DNA from 2 places in the Aeromonas sp. FDAARGOS 1409 genome. Region 1 is predicted to be linked to the other one. Evidence: predicted binding sites of a transcription regulator. Region 1 holds the regulator's gene; the other holds the start of a gene.
The links. Region 1 encodes LexA, which represses DNA repair genes until DNA is damaged. Its sites were predicted from a motif close to ANCTGTNTNNNNANACAGNT; they were not measured.
Positions count from the first base shown of each region.

Region 2: the regulator LexA is predicted to act here: its motif matches at 2,337-2,356, upstream of dinB (DNA polymerase IV).

Region 1 is NZ_CP077395.1:1,239,272-1,244,106, reverse strand. Features, by position in the region: gene plsB (glycerol-3-phosphate 1-O-acyltransferase PlsB) at 1-1,819, opposite strand, end outside; gene lexA (transcriptional repressor LexA) at 2,024-2,650, shown strand; gene I6L39_RS05950 (hypothetical protein) at 3,025-3,315, shown strand; gene I6L39_RS05945 (SCO family protein) at 3,498-4,124, shown strand; gene I6L39_RS05940 (MATE family efflux transporter) at 4,147-4,835, shown strand, end outside.
Region 2 is NZ_CP077395.1:315,862-320,696, reverse strand. Features, by position in the region: gene nqrF (NADH:ubiquinone reductase (Na(+)-transporting) subunit F) at 1-671, shown strand, start outside; gene I6L39_RS01440 (FAD:protein FMN transferase) at 675-1,712, shown strand; gene nqrM ((Na+)-NQR maturation NqrM) at 1,724-1,948, shown strand; gene I6L39_RS01430 (hypothetical protein) at 2,028-2,234, opposite strand; gene dinB (DNA polymerase IV) at 2,359-3,411, shown strand; gene I6L39_RS01420 (methyl-accepting chemotaxis protein) at 3,478-4,835, shown strand, end outside.

The DNA of each region.
Region 1 (4,835 bases):
GGATCGCCTGATAACGGTCCAGGCTGATGATCTGCCCCAGCTTGTCCTCGGTCACCTCGAACTTGTTGAGCTCCATCGCCTGATCCAGCAGGGTGGCGGCGTCCTCGGCCGGCATGGTGCTGTTCGGGCTGTAGGGCACCTGCTTGAGCAGGTCCAGATAGGTGTTGAGCTGAGCCTGCAGTTCGTCCCGGGTCAGGGCGTGGCGCTCGGCGGCCAGCAGCGCCAGGGCGCTCAGGGTCAGACCGTTGACGGCGGCGGCATCGTTGATGCGGGTCATCATCAGCTCGGCCAGCTGGTTGACGGTGGGCGCCATCCACTGGGGGCGCTCCTCCTTGCCGATGTGGGCCTTCCACTCCGGGACCTGCTCGTTGAGGTAGCCGTTGAGGGTCAGCGGCTCGCCGAAGTTGACGAAGCCGCGGCCATAGTTGCGCAGCTTGCGCAGTATGCCGAGCACCTGCAGCAAGCTCTCCTTCTCCTTGCGGCTGCCCTTGAGCTCGTTGTGGTAGGTGTTCACCTCCATCACGTGCTCGTAGCCGAGGTAGACAGGGACCAGGGTGACCGGTCTGTCCAGCCCGCGCATCATGGCCTGCAGGGTCATGGCCAGCATGCCGGTCTTGGGCGGCAGCAGGCGGCCGGTTCGCGAGCGCCCCCCCTCGGTGAAGAACTCCACCGAGTAGCCCTTGGCGAACAACAGGTTCAGGTATTCACGGAAAACCGTGCTGTAGAGCGGGTTGCCCTTGAAGGTGCGGCGGATGAAGAAGGCACCGCCGTGGCGGAAGATGGGGCCCGCCGGCCAGAAGTTGAGGTTGATGCCCGCCGCGATATGGGGCGGCACCATGCCCTGGTGGTAGATGACGTAGGAGAGCAGCAGATAGTCCATGTGGCTGCGATGGCAGGGCACGTAGACGATCTCGTGGCCCTCCTGGGCCAGCTGGCGCACCTTCTCGGCACCGTTGACCGAGAGGCCGCGGTAGAGCTTGTTCCAGAGCCAGCCGAGGAAGCTCTCGCCGAGCCGGATCAGCCGGTAGGAGAAGTCGGAGGCGATCTCGTCCATGTAGCCGTGGGCGCGCTTCTGCGCCTTCTCCAGGCTGATGCCTTCCCGTCTGGCCTCTTCCTCTATGGCCTGCTGGATCACGCTGGAATCCAGCAGCTGTTTGAACAGCAGGTTGCGGTTCGGCAGCTTGGGGCCGGTGGCGGCGAGCTGCTGGCGGCTGAAGTGGGTGCGGGCGACCCGGGCCAGCTTGTGGGCGATGGCCTCGTCGGTGCCGTGCTTGTCCGCCATATGGCGCAGGGAGAGCGGCGGGGAGAAGCGCACCAGGTTCTCGCGCCCCTTTAGGATCACGATCAGCGCCTTCTTCAGGCGGTTCGGTGCCAGGCTGCTGATGATGTTCCAGCCGGAGGCCTCTTCCCCCTCGCGACCCGGGGCGCGGCCCCAGAACAGGGTGACGGGCACCACCTGGATGTCCAGCGCCGGATCCTGCTTGTGCAAGTCCAGCAGCTGGTGGAACTCCTGCAGGAAGGGGAGCGGCTTGTTGCGGGCACCGAACAGGGGAGGTGGACGATCCAGACAGACGTAGCGCGGCAGCAGTTGGCCGTTCAGCTCCAGCGGCGTGAAGGGGCCGGGCAGGCCGAGGTCCTCGCAGCACTGCTGCAGGGTCATCAGGTCGGTGATCGAGCTGGTTTTCAGGGCGTAGACGATGGGTCTGGCCGGATCCAGCTTGAGCTCGGTGATGGGATTTTCCGGCAGGCTCTTGTGATTGACCAAGCCGCTGACCGGCCATTGCAGGATGGCTCTGGAAATCTTCTGTCCAAGGGACATGTGCGTCTGCTCTCCAAAAAAATGCGGCGTGAGCATAGCAAATCACCGGCGGCTTGTCGCCGAGAGGTACGATGAGTCCCAAGGCGGCGCGCGAGGGAGCCACATTTTGCGACAAGGCGGGGACAAATGTCAGCAACGCCTTGCCTTGGCCACAGCACTGTATATACTGCCAGTGTGCTGTATAAAAAGACAGGTGCCCATGCTATGAAACCCCTTACCCCCCGCCAGGCCGAAGTGCTGGAGCTTATCAAGGCGAACATGAACGAGACCGGCATGCCGCCGACTCGCGCCGAGATCGCCCAGAAGCTTGGCTTCAAGTCGGCCAACGCGGCCGAGGAACATCTGAAGGCCCTGGCCAAAAAGGGGGTCATCGAGATCATGCCGGGAACCTCCCGCGGCATCCGCCTGCTGCTCGAAGAAGAGGAGGCCTTGCCGGAAGAGAGCGGCCTGCCGCTCATCGGCAAGGTGGCCGCCGGCGAGCCCATCCTGGCCCAGGAGCACATCGAGAGCCACTACCAGGTGGATCCCGCCCTGTTCCATCCACGGGCAGACTTCCTGCTGCGGGTGCAGGGCATGAGCATGAAGAACATCGGCATCATGGACGGGGATCTGCTGGCGGTGCACAAGACCCAGGAGGTGCGCAACGGCCAGGTGGTGGTGGCGCGGCTCGATGAGGACGTCACCGTCAAGCGCTTCCAGCGCAAGGGCAGCCAGGTATGGCTGCTGCCCGAGAACGAGGAACTTTCCCCCATCGAGGTGGATCTCGCCAGCCAGCACCTCACCATCGAGGGGCTGGCGGTCGGCGTCATTCGCAACGCCGACTGGATGTAAGCCTCCGGCATGACGAAGGGGCCTCCTGCGGGAGGCCCCTTCGTTTTGGCCCCCGTCTCCGTCATCCCGCCTCGTGGCCCATCCCCGCCATCCTGCTGCCGTCGTCCGTCGCAAATAGTCCCGCCACAGACAGCGCATTTCGGATATATCCTTTGATAAGGCTCGCACCCTCATGGTCACCGCCATGGCGGCGAGAGCGCCCCACCGGCCAGCTGGACGGCTTTGCAGGGATGCATCACCGCCGGGGCTGTGTGGAAGAAGGGAGAGTCGTCAGCAGTTGGACGACTCGTACAGTCAGTACGCGACGGTGGTTGGCTTGCCTCCCGATGGCAGTAACACTGATCGGCGTGGCCTGTTGAGCAAGGAGGACAGGTATGGCTTCAAGCTCGCCGTGGGATCCGGTGCCGGCCGCAGCGCCCGCATCCTCCATCACCCGATTCATCAAGGGCAGTCGGATGACGTGGTTCTATGCGCTCTGGGTCTATCACAAGGGAGATGGCTGGACCGTCTGGCTGGGGTGTCCCAAAGACAAGATCGTCCGCCTGGTTCGTCTGTTTCGCCGTCACCACGACATCGGCTTGCCGGATGCGCCCTGGACGGCGCCCGTGATCCCGTTGCACGCATCCATCAGACGTGCCCAGCCGCAGCGCAGGCTGCGACCCTGATCCCGGCCGATACGAGCCCCGCCCCGAGCGGGGCTCTTGCTTTCCAGCGCTCACGACATCCTGGTGCCCCTGCGGCCCTCCATCCGGACGAAGGGGTAGCCAGAAACGGGGCGGGGCGGGTTACAATGACCCTTCCCAGGTGCAGCTCCTGGGCTGATTATAAATACAAGGGTTTGTTTCATATGGTTAAACCACGCTTTTCCCTGCTGCTGTTGCTCTTCATCGTCAGCATCATGGCTGCCTATTACTGGAGCCAGCCTTCCTTGCCGGAGCAGGCCGACTACTATCCGACGGCGCGGGACATCAACCCCTTCACCCTCACCGACGGGGATGCACAACCCTTTACTCCCGCCAATCTGACGGGACACTGGACCTTCCTGTTCCTCGGTTACACCTATTGCCCCGACATCTGCCCGACCACGCTGGCGGACCTGCGCGCCGCCTACCCCGGCTTGAAGAAAATCGCCCCCAACAGCCAGGTGGTGTTCATCTCGGCAGATCCCCAGCGGGATGACAGCGCCCGTCTCAAGAGCTATACCGCCTTCTTCGAGCCCGAGTTCAAGGCGGCGACCGCGCCCCACAGCGCCCTGTTCCCCCTGGTGCGCAACCTGGGCCTGGTCTATTCCATCGTGGAGAGCGAACGCAAGGATTACCTGATAGACCATTCGGCCTCGATAGTGCTGATCAACCCGGCGGGCAAGCTGGTGGCCCTGTTCCGTCCCAAGGTGGCGCCGGGGGAAGTGCCCCGCGTTGACATGCAGGCCATGGTCGCCGACTTCGCACGCATAGTGCGACTGGCCGACGAGTGATCCCGCAGCCTCCGTCCTGCTCATGCCCATGTCACCCTGGTTGAGGGATCCCGGCCGCCACAGGGCCGTCTTTGCCCTGGCGCTGCCCATGGTGTTTTCCAATGTCACCACTCCCTTGCTGGGGCTGGTGGACACCTGGGTGATCGGTCATCTCGGTGAGGCCTGGTTCCTCGGCGGCGTCTCGGTCGGCGCTACCCTCATCAACCTCCTCTTCTGGTTGCTGGGCTTTCTGCGCATGTCTACCACGGGCCTGACCGCCCAGGCCCAGGGGGCCGCCAACGCCGAGGGGCAGCTCGATACCCTGGCCCGTGCCCTGGGGCTGGCGATCGGCCTGGGGCTGGCACTCCTGCTGCTGTTGCTGCCGTTCCTGCCGGCCATCATCACCTTGGGCGGGGGGTCGGCGGAGGTACAGGCCCATGCCGGGGACTATGTGTCGGTGCGGATCTGGAGCGCCCCGGCGGCGCTCTGCAACCTGGTGATCATGGGCTGGCTGCTGGGCATGCAGGATGCGCGCAGCCCCATGCTGCTGCTGATCCTGGGCAACCTCGTCAATATGGGGTTGGATGCCTGGTTCGTGCTGGGGCTGGGCTGGCAGGTGAAGGGGGTGGCCGCCGCCTCCCTGCTGGCCGACTACAGCGCGCTGGCGGTGGGGCTCTGGCTGGCGAGCCGCCATCTGCGCCGTCTCTCTCCCGGGGTCTGGCAGCATGCCTG
Region 2 (4,835 bases), 920 kb from region 1:
AGGAGTATCGCGGCGACTGGGATCGTTTCAAGATCTTCGAGCTGGAGTCCAAGGTCAACGAGCCGATCATCCGTGCCTACTCCATGGCGAACTATCCGGAAGAGTTCGGCATCATCATGCTGAACGTGCGGATCGCGACCCCGCCGCCCAGCAACTGGACCGCTCCTCCCGGCCAGATGTCCTCCTACATCTTCAGCCTGAAGGCGGGGGACAAGGTGACCATCTCCGGTCCGTTCGGCGAGTTCTTCGCCAAGGACACCGACGCCGAGATGGTGTTCATCGGCGGTGGTGCGGGCATGGCGCCGATGCGCTCCCACATCTTCGACCAGCTGCGCCGTCTGAAGACCAAGCGCAAGATGAGCTTCTGGTACGGTGCCCGTTCCAAGCGCGAGATGTTCTATGTCGAGGACTTCGACATGCTGGCGGCCGAGAACGACAACTTCCAGTGGCACGTCGCCCTGTCGGATCCGCAACCGGAAGACAACTGGGACGGCTATACCGGCTTCATCCACAACGTGCTCTATGAGAACTACCTCAAGAACCACGAGGCGCCGGAAGATTGCGAGTTCTACATGTGCGGGCCTCCCGTGATGAACGCGGCCGTCATCAACATGCTGAAAAATCTCGGCGTTGAAGACGAAAACATCCTGCTGGATGACTTCGGTGGTTGATCCATGCACAGCGTTGTAAAGACCTGGCTAGCCTTCGGGCTAGCCTTTTTCTTGACGGGGTGCGGTCAGGAAACGGTCCAATCCAAGCCGGAGATCCACATCACCGGCAGCACCATGGGGACCTACTACTCCATCAAGGTGGCGGATGACGCCGTCAAGGATGGGGCCAAGTTGCAGGCGGAGGTCGACGTCCTGCTGGAGCGGGTCAACGATCAGATGTCCACCTACAGACCCGATTCCGAGTTGTCGCGCTTCAACCAGCACAGGGACAATACCCCGGTGGTGGTCTCCCGCGACACCGCACGGGTGGTGACCGAGGCCATACACATCGGCCGCGAGAGCCGCGGCGCGCTGGACGTGACCGTGGGCCCCCTGGTCAATCTGTGGGGCTTTGGCCCGGATGCCAAGCCGACCAAGGTGCCGTCCGACGAGCTGATCAGCCAGACCCGTCAGAAGACCGGGCTCGGCAATCTGCACGTGATCACCTCGGTAGACGCGGACACCCTGCAGAAGGACATCCCGGATCTCTACGTGGACCTCTCCGCCATCGCCAAGGGCTTCGGGGTGGACAAGGTGGCCGAATATCTGGAATCCTTGGGGGCGCGCAACTACCTGGTGGAGATCGGCGGCGAGCTGCGCATCAACGGGGTCAACGGCAAGGGGCATCCCTGGCGGGTGGCCATCGAGAAGCCGACCCTCAATGCCGGCTCGGTGCAGGAGGTGATAGTGCCGGGCGACAATGGCGTGGCCACCTCGGGGGACTATCGCAACTACTACGAGATGGACGGCAAGCGCTTCTCCCACACCATAGATCCGCTGACGGGCAAGCCTATCCAGCATCGCATGGTGTCGGTGACCGTGATCCACCCCTCCTGCATGACGGCGGACGGGCTGGCCACGGCGCTGACCGTCATGGGCCCGGAGAAGAGCTTGGCCTATGCCAAGGAGCGGGGCCTGGCGATCTTCGTGATCACCAAGACGGACGACGGCTTCGAGGAGACCTACTCGGAGGCCTTCAAACCCTATCTGGTCAAGAAGTAAGGGGTAATGACATGCAGATTTTTCTGATCACCTTCGGGGTGTTTCTGGCGGTGGTGGTGGCCATGGCCATCGGCTACATCTTCCAGAAGAAGAGCATCTCCGGCTCCTGTGGCGGCCTTGGCACCATAGGCATCGAGAAGGAGTGCGACTGCCCCGAGCCCTGCGACAACCGCAAGAAGAAGATGGCCAAGGAAGAGGCCCGTCGCAAGATGCTGGAGGAGAACCGCATCCTCTGACGCTGTTGCCTGCACCGGCAGGCACCAGGCATGCAAACGAGCCGACCCGGGTCGGCTCGCTTTTTTATGTGGTATGGACTCAGTAGTCGTATTGGCTGCACGCCTTGAGCTTGAACTCTTTCTTTCGCTTTGCCAGCTCCTCCCTGGTGCCCAGTTCGTCCCCCTGTTTGATGGCCTTCTCCAGTATCTCGATGCGCTCGAACAGCCAGCTGCACTCGGCGGTCGGGTAATCCTTTGCCGTGCCCAGCAGTGGCAGCAGGCAGAGCCCAAGCCAGATTGCTCTCATCTCTCTTCTCCCCTAGATCCCATCTTGCCTCGGGAGTCTATCTCCCTGGCGGCCCTGCGTGACTGGCAGAAATGACAGGGCTGGGGTAGCATGGGCTCAGTTAACTGTTTATTTGTACAGTGATATGCGCAAGATCATTCACATCGACATGGACTGCTTCTTCGCGGCGGTGGAGATGCGGGACAACCCGGCCCTGCGGGAGGTGCCGCTCGCCATCGGCGGCTCGGCGGACAGGCGCGGCGTCATCTCCACCTGCAACTATGTGGCGCGCCGCTTCGGGGTGCGATCCGCCATGCCGAGCGCCTTGGCCAGGAAGCTCTGCCCGCCGCTGGTGCTCATCCCCGGGCGGATGGCCGTCTACAAGGAGACCTCCCGCCAGTTGCGCGCCATCTTCCTGCGCTATACCGAGCGGGTGGAGCCCCTGTCGCTGGATGAGGCCTACCTCGACGTCACCGACAGCCCCCACTGCGGCGGCAGCGCCACCCTGATGGCGATGGAGATCCGTGCCGCCATTCTGACCGAGCTGGGGTTGACCGCCTCCGCCGGGGTGGCGCCGAACAAGTTCCTGGCCAAGCTCGCCTCCGAGCAGCGCAAGCCGGACGGTCTGTTCGTCATCCACCCCCGGGAGGTGGACGAGTTCGTGCGCCAGCTGCCTTTGGCCAAGCTGCCCGGGGTCGGGCGCAAGACGGCGGAGCGGCTGGAGTCGCAAGGCCTCTACTCCTGCGAGGATGCGCGCCAGCTCGGCAACGAGGAGCTGATCGCTCGTTTCGGCAAGCTCGGGGAGATGCTGGCCGGGCGGATCTGGGGTCACGACGAGCAGCCGGTGCAGCCCCAGCGGGTGCGCAAGACGGTCGGCGTGGAGACGACCCTGGCCAGCGACGTGCTGGACGAGGCGGCCTGCTGGGAAGTGCTCAGCCGGCTCATTCCCGAGCTGGAGCTGCGTTTCGCGAAGTCCTGCCCCGCCGAGGCGCTGATGGGGCAGGGGATCAAGCTGAAATTCGCCGACTTTCACCAGACCACCGTCTATCGCAAGGGCAGCTATCAGGCGACCCGCTTCCACGATCTGCTGCACGAGGGCCTGCAACGGGCTCAAGGAAAGCCCATTCGTCTGCTCGGCCTGGTGGTCGGTCTGCCCGGCAGCGATGAAATCAACCAACTGAGCCTGGATCTGAGTTGATTTAGTTAAGTTTTTGTTTCCAAATCCGATACAGTGTCTACCTCTGTAGAAGTCAGGAAATCATACATGAGTGCTTTTTCTGTTCAGGGACGGATCACCCTGATCGCCGGTTGTTGCCTGTTGGCCAGTGCCGCCGCCCTGGTCGCCTCTTCCCTCTTCAACGCGGCCCGCATGCAGGAGCAGGTGCTCACCTCCACCACGCTGGAGGGGCAGCACGCGGCAGAAAACTGGATGCAGGCCATGGGGGCCACCCAGGCGGCCCGGGTCACCAGCTACCTCGACGAAGCCTATTTCAGGGCCACCCTGCTGGCCGAAGGCATATTGTTCCAGCGCAAGAATGCGGCCGACAACTTCGTCCACTCCGAGGCGCTGCGCAATGCGGTCAACCAGCAGTTGCAGGATGCGGCGGAGTCTTCCGCCAACCTGATCGGGGTCTACGGGGTGTTCGAGCCGAACCAGCTCGACGGCGAAGACGCCAACTATCAGGGCTCGACCGCGCTCGGGGCCAACGACAAGGGACGTTTCTCCAGCTACTGGGCCAGGGTCGATGGCAAGGTGACCCTGGAGGTGATGGACGAGGCCATGCTGGCCAATGACAAACCGTCAGAGCACGGCGGCCTGGAGAACGACTGGTACAGCTGCAGCATTCGCAGCAAGGCCCTCTGCCTGCTCGAACCCTATGTGGACGAGGTGGGGGGCAAGTCGGTGCTGATGACCTCGGTGACGGCTCCCCTGCTGGAGGAGGGCAATCTGCTCGGCATGGTCGGGGTCGACATCTCCCTAGCCACCCTGCAGAGCCTGGTGGAGGAGATGGACAAGACCCTCTACGGGGGGCAGGGCAAGGTGCTGCTGCTCAGCCACGAGGGACGGGTCGCCGGTGTGGAGGGATTCCAGGTCGCCCCTGGCAACCGCCTGGCGCAATCGCCGTTGGCGCAGGATCTCGACGGCTGGCTCGCCAAGGGGGACGTGGCCACCCGTTGGAGCCCGGACGGCGCCCTGTTGCAGACCTTCGTGCCGGTCAGCATGCGCGGCACGGATCGCAAGTGGGGCATCTACATCGAGCTGCCCCGCGCCGTGGTGCTCGCCTCCGCCCTGCAACTGCAGGGGCAGCTTGAGGAGCAGGCCCAGCACAGCGTGGCCGCCCAGCTGCTGATCGGTGGAGGGATCTCGGTGATCGCCCTGTTCTGCATCTGGCTGATGGCGCAGCGCATCGTCGCGCCCATCCGGACCGTGGTGGCTCGTCTCAAGGACATCGCCAGCGGCGAGGGGGATCTGACCCAGCGTATCGTGCTGCAGCGGGACGACGAGATAGGCGAGCTGGCCAAGTGGTTCAACAACTTCCTGGACAAGCTGCAATCCACCATCAGCCAGGTGATCGACACCGTCTCGGGTACCCGGGCCAGCGCGGCCCTGGCGGCCCAGGG